Regions from separate parts of the Myceligenerans crystallogenes genome, predicted to be linked through region 2. Evidence: riboswitches for the same ligand, from Rfam matches in the RefSeq annotation. Region 2 holds a riboswitch; the other holds the start of a gene.

What was found. Region 2 has a riboswitch for S-adenosylmethionine ahead of metE (5-methyltetrahydropteroyltriglutamate--homocysteine S-methyltransferase). Riboswitches for the same ligand answer to the same signal wherever they lie in the genome.
Region 1: it holds a riboswitch for S-adenosylmethionine, as region 2 does, so the genes downstream of both, ABD208_RS12345 (aminotransferase class V-fold PLP-dependent enzyme) here and metE (5-methyltetrahydropteroyltriglutamate--homocysteine S-methyltransferase) in region 2, are expected to answer to the same signal.

What each region holds. Positions count from the first base shown of each region.
Region 1 covers NZ_BAAANL010000004.1:477,794-483,420, reverse strand. Annotated here, with positions in the region: gene ABD208_RS12355 (helix-turn-helix domain-containing protein) at 1-478, opposite strand, end outside; gene ABD208_RS12350 (mechanosensitive ion channel family protein) at 682-1,518, opposite strand; gene ABD208_RS12345 (aminotransferase class V-fold PLP-dependent enzyme) at 1,641-3,101, opposite strand; SAM riboswitch class IV at 3,132-3,247, opposite strand; gene ABD208_RS12340 (rhodanese-like domain-containing protein) at 3,470-3,973, shown strand; gene ABD208_RS12335 (O-succinylhomoserine sulfhydrylase) at 4,060-5,262, shown strand; gene ABD208_RS12330 (S8 family serine peptidase) at 5,443-5,627, shown strand, end outside.
Region 2 covers NZ_BAAANL010000004.1:283,262-288,888, reverse strand. Annotated here, with positions in the region: gene ABD208_RS11545 (NYN domain-containing protein) at 1-1,197, opposite strand, end outside; SAM riboswitch class I at 1,274-1,372, shown strand; gene ABD208_RS11540 (methylenetetrahydrofolate reductase) at 1,383-2,327, shown strand; SAM riboswitch class I at 2,398-2,490, shown strand; gene metE (5-methyltetrahydropteroyltriglutamate--homocysteine S-methyltransferase) at 2,495-4,897, shown strand; gene ABD208_RS11530 (hypothetical protein) at 4,974-5,627, opposite strand, start outside.

The sequences.
Region 1 (5,627 bases), 190 kb from region 2:
GCCGGACGGCGTCCTCCTCGGCGGTGTTCTCGTCCGGTCCCATCACCAGGACGGGCGGGCGCTGGAACGTCTCGACGGTCTCGCGGGCGCCGGCCTGCAACTGCAGGATGCGCTGCAGCACGGCGTCGGAACCGCGCACGAGGTCGACGATGTCGCTCGCGGGGCGCAGGTCGGCGGCGCGGCGGTACTCCTCCTCGAGGTCCAGCATCTCGAGCTGCGCGGTGCGGAGCTCGTCCGTGCGCCGGGCGAGGATGGCGCCGAGCGCGATCTCCGGGGGCGCGGCCTGGAACCGGGAGTCGTCGGTGCCCTGCCGGGCGGCCAGCCCGTGCTCCTCGAGCACCTGGAGCACGGCGTACGCCTCACCGGGCTCGGTGCCCATCCGCCGCGCCAGGTCGCCCGCGTCGAGCGAGGGCGTGCCGACGAGCTCGCGGTACGCGAGGGCCTGTGCCTGCGACAGACCGAGGACGTTCCCGAACATCTCTCACCTCCAGCCGATACCGATGCATCGAGAATGCGGCGAGGATACGCCATGGCGGGATACCGCCAGGGGATCTCACGCGTGGCGCGCGGGAATCGCCGCGGTCGATGCTCCGGTCAGGGGCGCCGCGGGCACGGGCGAGGCCCCGCACTCCGTCCTCGGGATGCGGGGCCTCGACGTGCCGGTTCGACGTGGTCGTGCCGTCAGCCGCTCACCGGCGGGTTGTAGCCGCCCGCCGGGGGCTGCTGCGGCGGGACCTGCTGCGTCGCCTGCGTCGTCGCACCACGGTGCACGCCGCGGGTACCGGCCTGGGCGGACGCGCTGTCCATCGCGGCCAGCCAGCCCTCCCAGCGCGCGCGCATCGGGCCGATGAGACCACCGCCGACACCCACGACGACGACGCCGACGATCGCGGCGAGAACCGCGGTCATCACCGAGGTGGTCACGGAAACCGCGATACCGACCTGGTTGAGCGCCGCGACGATTCCGAAGAACAGGATCGCGATGTGGGCGATCTTCGCCAGCATGGGGCCGTAGGACACGCCCCCCATGCTCGCCATGATCAGATCCTTGACGGCATTCGCGATGGCACCGGCGATCACCACGATGACAATTGCCACCACGAGCTTCGGGAGCCACGCGACGATGTCGTTGACGATCTGCGTCACCGGGTTGGTGGGCCCGAAAGCGCTGAGCGCGAGCTGCAGGACGATCAGCAGGATGAAGTAGTAGATGATCTTGGTCAGCAGCGTGATCGGCTCGATTCCCGAGCCGCCCAGCAAACGCCCCGCGCCCGCCTTGTCGAGAACCTTGGTGAACCCGATCCGGTTCAGGATCATGCCGACGAACTTGGACACCGCCTTGGCGATGATCCAGCCGATCAGAAGAATGACGAGGAACACGAGCAGCTTCGGGACGAAGCTTGCGACCGAGCTCCACGCACTTGTCAGGCCTGACATCCAGTCCATGATTTTCCCCTCTCCCCCTCCGAGATGATTCTCGTGATGCCCGGGGGTTTTACCCCCGGGCACGTCCGGCACCTCTCGAACGTAGCCCGACGAGGGCTAACTCGCGCGCGCAAGAAATGCGGTGAAGGGAAATCAATAACGGTACTGGGGCTATCGCCCCAGGTCAGCCGCCATTCAAGGGAATTTCACACATGTCAGACTTCGTCGGGTAGGCAGCCCACTGCCTCGGCCAGGTAGCCCGCCGCGGCGGTGGCCAGCAGGCCGGCCAGCCCGGACCCCTCCGGCACCGGCCGCGGGTCGTCGACGACGATCCACAGCCCGTCGACGACGTCGTACCTCCCCCGCGGCCCGTCCTCGACGAGCGCGCGCACGGCGGCCAGCAGCCGCTCGATCTCCTCGCCGGCGGTGCCGACGCCGACGGACGCCCGCACGGCCCCGGCGTCGAACCCGAGACGGCCGAGCAGCGGGTGCGCGCAGAACCTGCCGTCGCGCACCCCGATGCCGTGCTCGGCCGACAGGTACGCGGCCACCAGCCCCGGGTCGTACCCCGTGACGTTGAAGGTGACGACGCCGACCGGGTCGGCGGCGTCGGTCCACACCCGGACGACCGACACGCGGTCGATCGCCTCGAGGCCGTCCACGAGGCGGCGCCGCAGCGCGCTCTCGTGCTCGTGCACGCGGGCGGGGTCCAGCGCGGCCAGCGCCTCGCACGCCGCGGCCAGCGCGACGGCGCCGATGACGTTCGGCGAGCCCGCCTCGTGCCGGGCGGGGCCCTCGTGCCACTCCGTCGTGCCGGTGCGCACGCGCCGGACGGCGCCGCCTCCCGCGAGGTACGGCGTCCCGGCGTCGAGCCAGTCGCGGCGGCCGATCAGCACGCCCGCGCCGTACGGCGCGTACGTCTTGTGCCCGGAGAAGGCCAGGTAGTCGACGCCGGTGTCCGCCAGCGAGAAGCGGCGGTGGGGCACGAGCTGCGCGCCGTCGAGGACGATGCGCGCACCGTTCTCGTGGGCGGCTGCCACCAGGTCGCCGACCGGAAGGGACTCGCCGGTCACGTTGGACGCGCCGGTGACCGCGAGCAGCGCGTACGGCGCACCCGCCGCGGCGGCGCCGGCCAGTTCCTCCCGGACCTGGGCCACGGTCCCGGCGACGGTCGGGCCGCCGGACAGCACCGTCGCGTCGGCCTCGCGCTGCCAGGGCAGGAAGTTGGCGTGGTGCTCGACGTCGAGCACGAGCACGCGGCCCGGTCCGCCGTCGGCTCCCGCCGGGACGCAGCCCGCGAGGAGGTTGAGGGAGTCGGTGGTGTTACGGGTGACGACCGTCAGGTCGCCCTCGCGCGCCCCGACGAACGCGCCGATCGCCTGGCGGGCCGCCTCGTAGAGCGCCGTGGAGACCTGCGACAGGTAGCCGGCGCCGCGATGCACGCTCGCGTACAGCGGCAGGGTCTCCGCGACGCGCTGCGCCACGGACTCCAGGGCCGGTGCCGACGCGGCCACGTCGAGGTTCGCGTACGTGACCCGCCGCCCGTCCACGAGGGGCACGTACGTGTCGTGCCCGACGACGGGCAGGAGCGGGGCGACGTTCGTCACATCGCCCGGAGCCGCTGCCCCGGAAGCCTCGGTGGTGTCGATCTTGGTGATGCCGGTCGTCGCCGTCATGCCGTCCTCCAGTACATCCTGGGGGAACCCTCCCCGCACTTGTCGCACGCGTTCTCGCGTACGACCAGGTCGTCACCCGGGGCACCCCACCGCGGTAGGAGGGTTGCCGGTCAGCCAGCCGGGGCTTAGCGCTGAATCTCATGACCCGCGGTCATCCTGCGACCCGGTTGCAGCAGCGTCAACGAGCGTCCACATTTTGGTCCCGTCCTGTGGGCAGCCCGCGGCCCTGGCGTACGATTCCGAACGACCATCCCGAGCGGGCGAGTGACGTGGCACGTCGACCCCGCAGCAACCCGCGGGAGACCCGCGCGCACCGGACGCGGGCGACCGGCCCAGGGTGCTACCGCCACGACCGATGGAGGAGTGCGATGACCGACCCCGGTAACCCCACCCAGGCCCAGCCCGAACCGCGGCCCTTCGACGCGAGCAGCGTGCGTCCCGCCGCCGGTTACGCAGGCGACATCACCCCGCAGCAGGCCTGGGACCTCCTCGCCGGCGAGCCCGGCGCCGTCCTCGTGGACGTCCGTACCGAGGGCGAGTGGCGCACGATCGGCGTGCCCGACGCCGCCTCCCTGGGCAAGGACGTCGTGTTCACGCAGTGGGTGCACGCCGACGGCCGCCCGAACCCGGCGTTCCTGGAGGAGCTGAAGTCGGGCGTCGGCGAGAGCACCGGCCCCGTCGTCTTCCTGTGCCGCTCCGGCCAGCGCTCGATCGGCGCGGCGCGGCTCGCCACCAGCGCGGGCATCGCGCCGTCGTACAACGTGCTCGAGGGCTTCGAGGGCCCGGCAGGGCCCGACGGCGTGCGGAACCACAACGGCTGGAAGGTCCGCGAGCTGCCCTGGAAGGGCATCATCGACGAGGCCGGCGCGTGACGACCGGCGAGCACGAGGAGCGACGGAGGCTGAGCACCGGCGCCTCCCCCGCCGGCGGCATCCCGGGCGGGTCCGGGCGCAAGCCCCTGCCCGCCAACGCCCGTCCCCGGACCCTCGCCGTGCGTGCGGGCCACGCGCGCTCCGAGTTCCAGGAGACGAGCGAGGCCGTCTTCCTCACGCAGGGCTACACCTACGACTCCGCCGCCGACGCCGAGGCCGCCTTCAAGGGCGACCTCGACCGGTTCGTGTACTCCCGCTACGGCAACCCGACCGTGCACACGTTCGAGGAGCGGCTGCGCGTCCTGGAGGGCGCCGAGGCCTGCTACGCGACGGCCAGCGGCATGTCGGCGGTGTTCACCGCGCTGGCGGCGCTGGTCCGGAGCGGCTCGCGGATCGTGGCGGCGCGGGCCCTGTTCGGGTCGAGCGTCGTGATCTTCGACGAGATCCTCGCCAAGTGGGGCGTGCGGACGGACTACGTGGACGGGCACGTGCTCGCCCAGTGGGAGGAGGCGCTGGCCACGCCGGCCGACGTCGTGTTCTTCGAGACGCCGTCGAACCCCATGCAGGACATCGTGGACGCCCGCGCCGTGTGCGAGCTCGCCCACCAGGCCGGCGCCACCGTGATCCTCGACAACGTGTTCGCGACGCCGCTGCTGCAGCAGCCGCTGGAGCTCGGCGCCGACGTCGTCGTCTACTCCGCGACCAAGCACATCGACGGCCAGGGCCGCGTGCTGGGCGGCGCCGTCCTCGGCTCCGAGGAGTTCATCACCGGGCCCGTGCAGACGCTGATCCGCAACACCGGGCCGTCGCTGTCGCCGTTCAACGCGTGGACGCTGCTCAAGGGGCTGGAGACGCTGCCGGTGCGGGTGGCGGCGCAGTCGGCGTCGGCCGTCGAGGTGGCGCAGGCGCTGGAAGGGTTCGACGGCGTGACAGGCGTGCGCTACCCGTTCCTGGACTCGCACCCGCAGGTGGAGCTGGCCCGGTCGCAGATGTCGGGCGGCGGGACGGTCGTGACCTTCGACCTGCGGGTCCCGCCCGGGTCCGACGACGACGCCGCGAAGAAGCGCACCTTCGCCTTCCTCGACGCGCTGCGGGTCATCGACATCTCCAACAACCTCGGCGACGCCAAGTCCCTGATCACGCACCCGGCGACGACGACGCACCGCAAGCTCGGCGCGGAGGGCCGCGCGGCGGTCGGCATCACGGGGACCACGGTCCGGCTCTCGGTGGGCCTGGAGGACGTCCGGGACCTCGTCGAGGACGTCGAGCAGGCCCTCGCGGCGCACTGATTCACGCGATCTCCGAAAAACTTCCTTCTTCGGCCACAACGCTTTGGACCGTGTGATCCAGGTCACCATCCACCCTGCCTACTTTGATTGTTTCGCCTGGTAGGCCGGGTTTACGTTCGGGGAACGATCGCCGGCGGACGCCGGTGATCGTCTCCCCAGAACGAGGAAGGGATCTCCTCAATGCGTACCCGAGCAACCGCCGCCGCGGCCCTCGCCGTGGCGCTGCTGACCAGCGGAGGCGCGATACCCAGCGCCTTCGCCGCGCCCACGGCACCACCTGCGGCAGCTCCACGGACCGTCGCGAAGCCCGTCACCGTCACGCTCCTGACCGGCGACCGCGTGCAGGTCACCACGGCGCCGGACGG
Region 2 (5,627 bases):
GATCGCCCCCGCCGTCTGCGCGGCCTTGGCGAACTGCAGGAACCCGCGGTACCCGAGCGCCTTCTCCGAGAAGTCCGGCCGCTCCTTGCGCACCCGGTTCTTCAGCCCCGACAGCACGGCGTTCCCGCCCGACCCCTGCACCACCGCACGCAGCAGCGCGAACGCGGAGTCCGCGTTGCCCGCCTCGGGCAGGGAGACCTCCGGGTCGCCCTTCGACGGGCCGTCCGACAGCACGACGAACCCGCGCTCCGCCAGGAACCGCAGGAACTCGCCGAACGTCCGGAACCCGTAGTCGGACTCGCTGAACGTCGGGTCCTTGCGCACCAGCGTCCGCTTCAGCATGGACGCGGTCACCGACCCCTCGGCGGACGCCTGCATGTCCTTGAGCGTCTGCGCGACCCGTACCTCCATGGTCGGCGACTCGCCGCCCGGCTCGTCGGCCTCGTCGTCCTGGACGTCGTCGTGCACGCCGACGTCGGCCGGCTCGGGCGTCGCCTTCGGCTTCCGGCGCCGGCCCGACGACGACGCCGCCCGGCCCTTGGCACCCGTCTCGTCCTTCGCGGCGGGTTCCTCCGGGGCCACCGGCTCCGCGGCCTCGGCCTCGGGGGCCTTCTCCGCGAGTTCCTCGCTCGGCACGGCCCTGGCGCGCGCGCCGGCCGCCGTCCCGGCCCGGCGTCGTCCGCGGGACTTCGGCGCCGGGGCCGGGGCCTCGTCCGGCACGTCCACGCCTTCCAGGCGGTCGTAGAAGAGGAACTCGTCGCAGGCGGCGGGCAGCAGGCGCGACGTCGACAGCTCCACGCCGACGCCGATCACCCGCTTGTTCAGCTCCCGCAGCTTGTGCACGAGCGGCGAGAAGTCGCTGTCCCCGGTGCACATCACGAACGTGGAGATGTAGTCGCGCTCGAAGGCCATCTCGATGACGTCGACGACCATCTTGATGTCGGCGGCGTTCTTCCGGGAGGCCCCCATCCGCTGCGGCATCTCGATCAGCTCGACCTGGTGCCGCGTCAGCGCGCGGCGGTCCTCGTCGAAGTACGACCAGTCCGCGTACGCGCGGCGCACCACGACCCTGCCGCGCACCGCGAGGGCGTCGGCGATGGGCCCGAAGTCGAACTGCATGCCGCCCAGGTGCTCCCGGGCACCGAGCGCAAGGTTCTCGTAGTCGATGAAGACGGCGAGGCGCTCTTCGTTGTCCATGCCTGCCACCCTACGCGCCGTCTCGGCACGTGAGCACGACAACGATCCGGTCGTGGACATGTGTGACGATACTTGCCGTCCATCAAGAGCGGTCGAGAGTCCTGGCTCGTCGACACCGCAGCAACCTGCCGGCCTCCGGGCGCGGGCAAGGTGCTAACGCCAGGCCCGATGGGAGCATCATTTTCATGGCAGTCGAGACGCCGCACCCGAGCCGCCCGACGATCTCCTTCGAGCTCATGCCGCCGCGCCGTCCCGACGCCGCGCCGAAGTTCTGGGAGACCGCGCAGCGGCTCGTCGCGACACGTCCCGACTTCATCTCCGTCACCTACGGCGCGGGCGGCGGCGACCGCGCCACCGCGCGCAACGTCGTGAGCAAGCTGCTGCAGGGCACGCCCGTCCTGCCGGTGGCCCACCTGACCTGCGTCGGCGCGTCCCGCGAGGACGTGTCGGAGGTGATCGACGACTTCTTCGAGGCCGGGGTCCGCACGTTCCTCGCCCTGCGCGGCGACCCGCCGAAGGACCAGCCGGACTGGCGCCCGGCCGCCGACGGCGTGCACTCCAGCACCGAGCTGGTCCGCCTGCTGCGCGACCTCGACGCCCGGCGCTGCGCCGCCAGCCCCGCGAACGCGCTGCGGGGCGCGGCCAAGCCGCTCACCATCGCCGTCGCCACGTTCCCGGACGGGAACCCCGGCGCCGGCACGACCCGCGAGCAGGAGGTGGCCCGCCTGCTGGAGAAGCAGGAGGCAGGCGCCTCCTTCGCGATCACCCAGCTGTTCTACGAGCCCGATTCGTACACGGGGTTCACGACGGCGGCCCGGAAGGCCGGGGTCACGATCCCGATCCTGGCCGGCATCCTCCCCGCCACGGAGCCGCGCCGCCTGCGCCGGGTGCACGAGCTGACCGGCGTCGTCCCGCCGCCGGGCCTGCTCGCGGAGCTCGACGGCCTGCAGCTCGACGACGGCTCACCCGACGTCGAGGCCCAGCACGAGCGCGGCATCGAGTACACGGTGCGGCTCGCCCGGGCCGTCCTCGACGCGGGCACGCCCGGCATCCACGTGTACACGTTCAACAAGCACCGTCCGGCGCTGGACCTGCTGTCCGCCGCCGGACTCACGACAACCCCGGCCTGAGCCGGGGTCCGGAGGGCCCGCACGACGACGTCCGCCGGGCGGCCCTCACGCCTCCTCCCGGAGGCATGTTCACCCATCCAGAGCGGCCGAGAGACCTGGCTCCGTGACGCCGCAGCAACCACCCCTGCCGGGGCACGGTGCTCAATGCCAGGTGCGATGGAGTAGAGATGACCGAGAGCAATCTGCCCTCATTCCCCCACGCCACGGTGCTCGGCTACCCGCGCATCGGGCGACGGCGCGAGCTGAAGCGCGCGCTGGAGTCGTACTGGTCGGGAAGGACGACGGAGGAGGACCTGGAGCGCACGTCCCACGACCTGCGCCTCGCCACGGTCCGCCGCCTGGCCGAGCTGGGCCTGGAGGCGGGCAACGCCGCGATCCCGGGCTCGTTCTCCCGTTACGACCAGGTGCTGGACATCACGTTCACGCTGGGCGCGATCCCGTCCCGCTTCACGGACGGCGCACAGGACGCCGGCTACTTCGACCTGGCGCGCGGCACCGCCGCGCAGCCGCCGCTCGAGCTGACCAAGTGGTTCGACACGAACTACCACTACCTCGTCCCGGAGATCGGCCCGTCCACGCCGATCTCGTTCGCCGACGACCGCATCGTCCGCGAGTTCACCGAGGCCGCGCGCCCGTCCGACGGCGGGATTCCCGTGGTGACGCGCCCGGTCGTCGTCGGCCCGGTCACGTACCTCCTGCTGAGCAAGCCGGAGGACGGCGCCCCCGAGGACTTCTCGCCGCTGTCCCGCCTGGACGACGTCGTCGCCGCGTACCGCGAGCTCCTCGCCGCGCTCGCCGCCGCGGGCGCCCCCTGGGTACAGCTCGACGAGCCGGCGCTGGTCAGCGACCTCATCGCCGCGGACCACGAGACCGTGTCCGACGCCGTCCGCCGCGCGTACGCCGGGCTCACCGCCGCGGCCGCCGGGACCGAGCGCCCGCAGATCCTGGTCGCCGCGCCGTTCGGTGACCTGCGCCGCGCGTCGGGTGACCACCTGTCGGTGCTCGCCGGCACCGCCGTCGAGGCGATCGCCGTCGACCTGGTGCGCGGCAGCTCCCCGCTGCCGGGCAGCGGTTCCGGGGCGTCCGACGCCGCCTCCGCACCCGCGACGTCGTCGTCCACCGTTCCCGGGCTGGAGACCAAGACCCTGGTCGCGGGCGTGATCGACGGTCACAACATCTGGCGCGCGGATCTCGCCGCGAAGCTCGGCGTCCTGGAGACGCTCCGCGAGTCGGCCGGCGCCGCGGCGATCGCGGTCGGCACGTCCACGTCGCTGCAGCACGTGCCCCACGACGTCGACGACGAGCCGCGCCTCGACCCCGCGCTGGCCGGCTGGCTGGCGTTCGCCGACCAGAAGGTCGCCGAGGTCGTCACCCTGTCCCGCGCGCTGGCCGCGGGCCGGGACGCGGTGGCCCAGGAGCTCACGGCGTCGGCCGCCGCGGTGGCCGCGCGGGCGGAGGCGGCCGGCGTCGTCGTCCCGGAGGTCCGGGAACGCCTCGGCGAGCTGTCCGACGCGGACTTCGCCCGTGCCCCGTACGCCGATCGCGCCGCGGCGCAGCAGGCCCGGCTGAACCTGCCGCCGCTGCCCACCACCACGATCGGCTCGTTCCCGCAGACCTCCGAGATCCGCACCACGCGCGCCGCCTGGACGCGCGGCGAGATCGACGACGCCGAGTACACGACGCGGATCCGCGGGGAGATCGCCCGCGTGATCGAGCTGCAGGAGGAGCTGGGCCTGGACGTGCTCGTGCACGGCGAGCCGGAGCGCAACGACATGGTGCAGTACTTCGCGGAGCGGCTCGCCGGCTTCGCGACGACGGTGCACGGCTGGGTGCAGTCGTACGGCTCGCGCTGCGTGCGGCCGCCGATCCTGTGGGGCGACGTGTCGCGCCCGGAGCCGATCACGGTGCCGTGGACGCAGTACGCGGCGTCGCTCACCGACAAGCCCGTCAAGGGGATGCTCACCGGCCCGGTGACCATCCTGGCCTGGTCGTTCGTGCGCGACGACCAGCCGCTGCGCGACACCGCGAACCAGGTCGCGCTCGCGCTGCGCGACGAGGTCGCGGACCTGGAGGCGGCCGGGACCGGCATCGTCCAGGTCGACGAGGCCGCGCTGCGTGAGCTGCTGCCGCTGGACGCCGGTGCGCAGCCGGGCTACCTCGACTGGTCGGTGCGCTCGTTCCGCCTGGCGACCTCCGGCGCGGCGCCGTCGACCCAGATCCACACGCACCTGTGCTACTCGGAGTTCGGCGACGTCGTCGGCGCGATCGACGACCTCGACGCGGACGTCACGTCCGTCGAGGCCGCGCGGTCCCGCATGGAGATCGTGCCGGCGCTGGCCGCCACGGGCTACGCCCGCGGCATCGGCCCGGGGGTCTGGGACATCCACAGCCCGCGGGTACCGTCCGACGGCGAGATCACTGACCTGCTCAAGCTCGCCGTCGCGGAGATCGACCCGCGCCTGGTGTGGGTCAACCCGGACTGCGGGCTCAAGACCCGCGGCTACGGGGAGACGACGGCCAGCCTGACGAACCTGATCGCGGCGACCCGGCAGGTCCGCGAGACTCTCTGAGCGACGCCGAACGGCCGCCGTCATCCGGATGCGGGTGACGGCGGCCGTTCGTCAGCGGGTCGAGGGTCGGCGTCCGTCAGCCGGCGGACATCCATTTCCGGTCGGACGACGAGGTGAGGAACTGGGTCTCGTCCCCCGCGTACCTGACGATCCAGCTGCCGGAGGTGCGAGCCGTGAACGACTTCGCGTACGCGCCCTTCGAGTCGGTCGTGATCTTGGCCTTCAGCACCGGGTCGGCAGAGCCGGACGGGTCGAACCAGATCCGGACGGGCTCGTAGGGCAGCGCGTGGAAGCCCGACGGGTTGGTGCTGTCGGACTTGAGGGTGGGGACCTTGAGCGATCCCGAGACCCAGACCTTCTGACCCGTCCTGGCCGACGTGTCGCTCAACGCCGTGGTCAGCCTGGTCTTCTTGGAGACCTTGAAGCTGGCGACGCCGGAGGACGCCGGGAAGTCGATCTTGCCCCATCCGGACAGCGTGAACTTGCCCGCCACCGCCAGGTCGTACACGCTCGCGGGGTCGAAGCTGCTGAACGGGAAGACTGCGTAGGCATGGTTGCTGCTCACCTTGCGTGCCGTGCTGCAGCGCCAGTCGTACCGGCCGACGCGGCTGACCGCACAGATCTCCCTCGCTTCGATCGACAACCAGTCGGTGTCGGCGGAGCCCCGGATGTCGACGCGCATCTTCACCTCGTCCGACCCTGTGACGGTGACATTCGTCGCCACGGTCTT